Regions from separate parts of the Glaciecola sp. 1036 genome, predicted to be linked through region 1. Evidence: predicted binding sites of a transcription regulator. Region 1 holds the regulator's gene; the other holds the start of a gene.
The links. The regulator MetJ, encoded in region 1, represses methionine synthesis genes. The targets are predictions, from matches to a motif close to TAGACGTCTAGACGTCTA.
Positions count from the first base shown of each region.

Region 1 (2,210 bases):
TATTGTCATTAAGGCTAGCAAAAGGTTTTGATTGACCACATCCCCTTTGATCAAAGGCAACAACAAAGTGTTTATTTAAATCAAAAGGCCATTTATAACAGTTTGATATGCTAGCACCGGGACCGCCATGCACAAACAAGAAAGGTATGCCGTCAGGGTTTCCTGCAAGTTCTACGTGAAGTTTATGTTCATTTGAAACATCAATTTTCAGTGATCTAAATGGCATTCAATGCTCTTTTGTTCTCAACCTTTCATCGAGGTACAGATTGATTATGTTTTGGTGTATATTTACTGAATAAATAAAGCACTTTACTCAGATTACCAATAAATTTACTTAAAACTCAAACGTTAAATCATCAAACTCGAGTATCTTTTGGCCATTTGATAGTTAAATACAAGGATTATGCAATGCGTTTATTTGCAATTATGTTCATATTAAGTCTAGGTTTGGTTTCAAGTTGTACCTCAACAATTCAAGACGCATACTTCGATATGTGGGAAAGCATAGGAATAGAAAAACGCGATATTCTGGTGGATAGAGTTGAAGATGCTCAAGAAACGCAACAAGAAGCTCAAGAACAGTTTTCCAGTGCATTAGAAGAATTCAGTGCTTTAATCAATTTTGATGGTGGGGAGCTAGAAGATGTATACAATGAGCTCAATGACCAATATCAAGCAAGTAAAGAAGCCGCAGAAGAGGTTTCCACAAGAATTGATAAAGTCGAATCCGTAGCTGGCTCTTTATTTCGTGAATGGGAATCTGAGTTGGATGAGATCTCAAATGCTAATTTACGTCGTGATAGTAAAAGGAAATTAGACACAACCAAGGCAAAGTACCAAAATTTACTGAAATCTATGCGTAAGGTTGAAGCAAGTATGCCACCTGTATTAACCGCATTAAACGATAATGTACTTTATCTTAAACATAATTTGAACGCTAACGCCATCGGTGCATTGCAGGGAGAGTTGAATACCATTCAACGAGATGTCAAAACTCTACTTCAGCAAATGAGCGCAGCGATAAAAGAATCTGACGAGTTTATTGCGTCGTTAAAAAACTAGAAACTCGACTTAGATTTGCATGATGGCTGTGCTAAGACTTGCCTTCTTTCATTTCTGCCATAATGCGTCTTGCTTCTGCAGAAATTTTTTCAGGGTTATCTTTGCGCAAGTCGTCATCATTCGGTAAAGGTTGACCGGTAAATGCATGAAGAAAAGCTTCACAAAGCAATTCTGAATTGGTTGCATGACGTAAGTTATTCACCTGGCGTCGAGTGCGCTCGTCTGTTAACACTTTCAACACTTTTATCGGAATAGACACTGTGACCTTTTTTACCTGTTCACTTTTTTTCCCATGTTCCGCATAAGGGTGAATATATTTGCCGTTCCAATCTGCCATAATGTCATTCGTAATTTATGTTGTTATATGAAAATTCTAACTGGAATAAAAAAAAGATCAATCTAGACGTGTAAACTGCTTGACGTCTAGATGGTATTTTCGTAATTTAGACGTCTAAACGTCTATAAGGGTTAAACATGGTTTCTTACGCACAAGGCATTGATGCCTTGAATCAATCACTTTCTGAATTACGCGATATCGATGTATCTTTCGAGTTTTTCCCACCTTCAAGTGAAGCCATGGAGAACACCTTATGGAAGTCCGTGGAAAGATTAGCACCCTTAAACCCCAGTTACATGTCGGTTACCTATGGCGCAAACAGTGGTGAACGAGACAGAACTCACAGTGTGGTAAAACGCATCCATAGAGAAACCGGTGTCCCGACTGCACCTCATTTAACATGCGTAGATGCTTCCCGAGAAGAATTAGTTCAGATTGCGAAAGATTATTGGGATTCTGGTATCCGTCGAATCGTAGCGTTGAGAGGTGATTTACCCTCAGGTATGGATAAGCCAGATATGTACGCTGTAGATCTGGTGCAGTTGCTAAAAGAAGTGGCTGATTTTGATATATCTGTTGCGGCATATCCTGAAAAACATCCTGAAGCCCCAAGCGATCAATTCGACTTATTGAATTTAAAACGTAAAAACGAAGCTGGTGCTACTGAGGCTATTACTCAGTTTTTCTTTGACACTAGTGTTTTCTTACGTTTTCGAGATAGAGCCGCCGCTGCGGGTATCGATTTGGATATAGTCCCGGGCATTTTACCGGTAACCAATTATCAAACATTAGTAAGGTTTGCCGGATTTAC
Region 1 covers NZ_JBLWFH010000007.1:72,051-74,260, reverse strand. The annotation lists gene pip (prolyl aminopeptidase) at 1-226, opposite strand, end outside; gene ACNKW3_RS11700 (DUF2959 domain-containing protein) at 409-1,062, shown strand; gene metJ (met regulon transcriptional regulator MetJ) at 1,094-1,399, opposite strand; gene metF (methylenetetrahydrofolate reductase) at 1,537-2,210, shown strand, end outside.

Region 2 (2,210 bases), on a different contig from region 1:
CCCAAAACAAAACCAATAAAGTCGTCGTCTCCGCCGTAATTACTGGAAATGCGACCAGATATTTGAGTGCCCTGAGCATTCTCACCGTCTTTAAAAAAGATAGTGGGATCTGTGTTTTGGGTTTGTCTTACAGTATCGTTCCCAGGTTGGAGCTGCCAAGTTGTAGTGCCATCTGATTGCCATGTTGATAAGTCGATGGGAATAGGCGCAGCTTGAGTTGTAAAGGCAGAAAATAAAAGCGCCGCAGCACCATATTTTAAAAGATTTAGTTTAGATGTTTTTGTGAACATTCGATTCCTTTCTGTTATGTGATATTAAAAGCAAAAGTGATTAAAAAATTGCCGTATAGATTCTAAGGCAATAATTACGCCAAAAAATAAAGCTAATTTTTTCAATCATTTATTGATTTATTTGACGTGGTTTGTAAAAAAGTCTGACAATGATTAAATCTATCAAATTGTTCAGCCGTAAAATGAGTGGGGAACTTTTTTTGCCAAATTAATTTGGATTGCGAAGCGCTTATTTACAATAAATATGAAGATCAGAATCCCCAATTAAAATATAAAAATTCCCACCCAAAATGAAAATTTTGATCAGAAAAAATCTGTCATTTTTCCTAACTTATTGAAAACATTGAATTCCAAAACATTGAAAACTTCCCAAGTTAAATTGATATGATCATATTTATCTGATTTTATCGAGGTTCGGTATTGACATTTAGACGTCTATACGGCAAATTGGCGCCATGAAAACAATTCTAATGACTAACGACATGATTATTATTACCACCTCTATTGAGGGCGGTCGTTAGCCAGTGCCAGATTCCTGATAACGAAAGCCCGCAAATATAGCGGGCTTTTTTGTATCAAAGGCATTGAATTGAGCAAATTAAAATTTAAGAGAGCGAGGAGTCTCGAATGAAAGTGTTGAAGTTTGGTGGTTCGTCTTTGGCCGATGCTCAACGGTACTTGCGAGTATTTGATATCAGCCAACAAACGCATCAGGCAGAAGGGGCTGCGGTAGTTTTATCTGCGCCCAAAGGGGTCACTAATGCGCTGTCTTTACTATGTGAACAAGCGCATAAGAATCAAGATTATGGTGAACTTTTTGCTAAATTGACTATGACCTTAAAAGGTATTGCAAAAGAACTCAATGACACTCTCGATAACTTTAATTACCCTCCTTTAGCAGAATATATACAAAATAAACTTGATAATTTAGAGCAACAACTACAGGGCATTAGTCTACTAAAAAGCTGCCCAGATCAAGTTACTGCTGGCATTTTAAGCATGGGCGAATACGTCAGTGTCAATATTTTTAGCGCCATCTTATCCGCCAAGGGCATAAGCAATAAAATAATCGATCCAGTAGATTACATTATCGCAGAAGGGGACTATTTAGATAGTTTAGCCTTGTTATCAGAAAGCCGCGCTCGTTGCAGCGAAATAAACACAGACGGTAGCGAGTTTTTGGTAATGCCAGGCTTTGTCGCTGTGAATGAGCTAGGCGAAAAGGTGACGTTGGGCCGCAACGGTTCTGATTATTCAGCGGCAATTTTAGCTGCTTGTATTAATGCGAACTGCTGTGAAATCTGGACTGATGTTGACGGTGTTTACAATGCTGATCCCAATCAAGTAGAAGGTGCGGTATTACTGGATAAACTTACCTATCAAGAAGCCATGGAGTTATCTTATTTTGGGGCTAAGGTGTTACATCCAAAAACTATTGGTCCTATCGCGCAATTTGGAATTCCTTGTTTAATTCGTAATACCTTGAATCCCGCAGCACCCGGTACGCTAATATCTAACGAACCCAGTGAAAAATGGACCAGTGTTAAGGGTATTTCGCACCTTGAAGATATTGTGATGTTTAATGTATCCGGTCCTGGCATGAAGGGCATGGTAGGCATGGCGAGCCGCATTTTTGATGTGATTTCAAAAGGCAATATTTCTATATCCCTGATTACTCAAAGTTCGTCGGAATATAGCATTAGTTTCTGTATTCAAAACAAAGATGCAGAGAAAGCACAAGAATTATTAGAAGAAAGTTTTGCCCTTGAATTGAGCAACCACTTATTAGAGCCAATTGAAGTACGCAAGCATTTAGCCATAGTCACCTTAGTGGGCGATGGTATGCGAGAATCTAAAGGTATGGCAGCGAAGTTTTTTAATGCCTTGGCCCAAGCAAGAGTCAATAATGTAGCGATCGCG
Region 2 covers NZ_JBLWFH010000003.1:271,012-273,221, reverse strand. The annotation lists gene ACNKW3_RS06240 (hypothetical protein) at 1-290, opposite strand, end outside; gene thrA (bifunctional aspartate kinase/homoserine dehydrogenase I) at 918-2,210, shown strand, end outside.
Region 2: the regulator MetJ is predicted to act here: its motif matches at 711-728, upstream of thrA (bifunctional aspartate kinase/homoserine dehydrogenase I).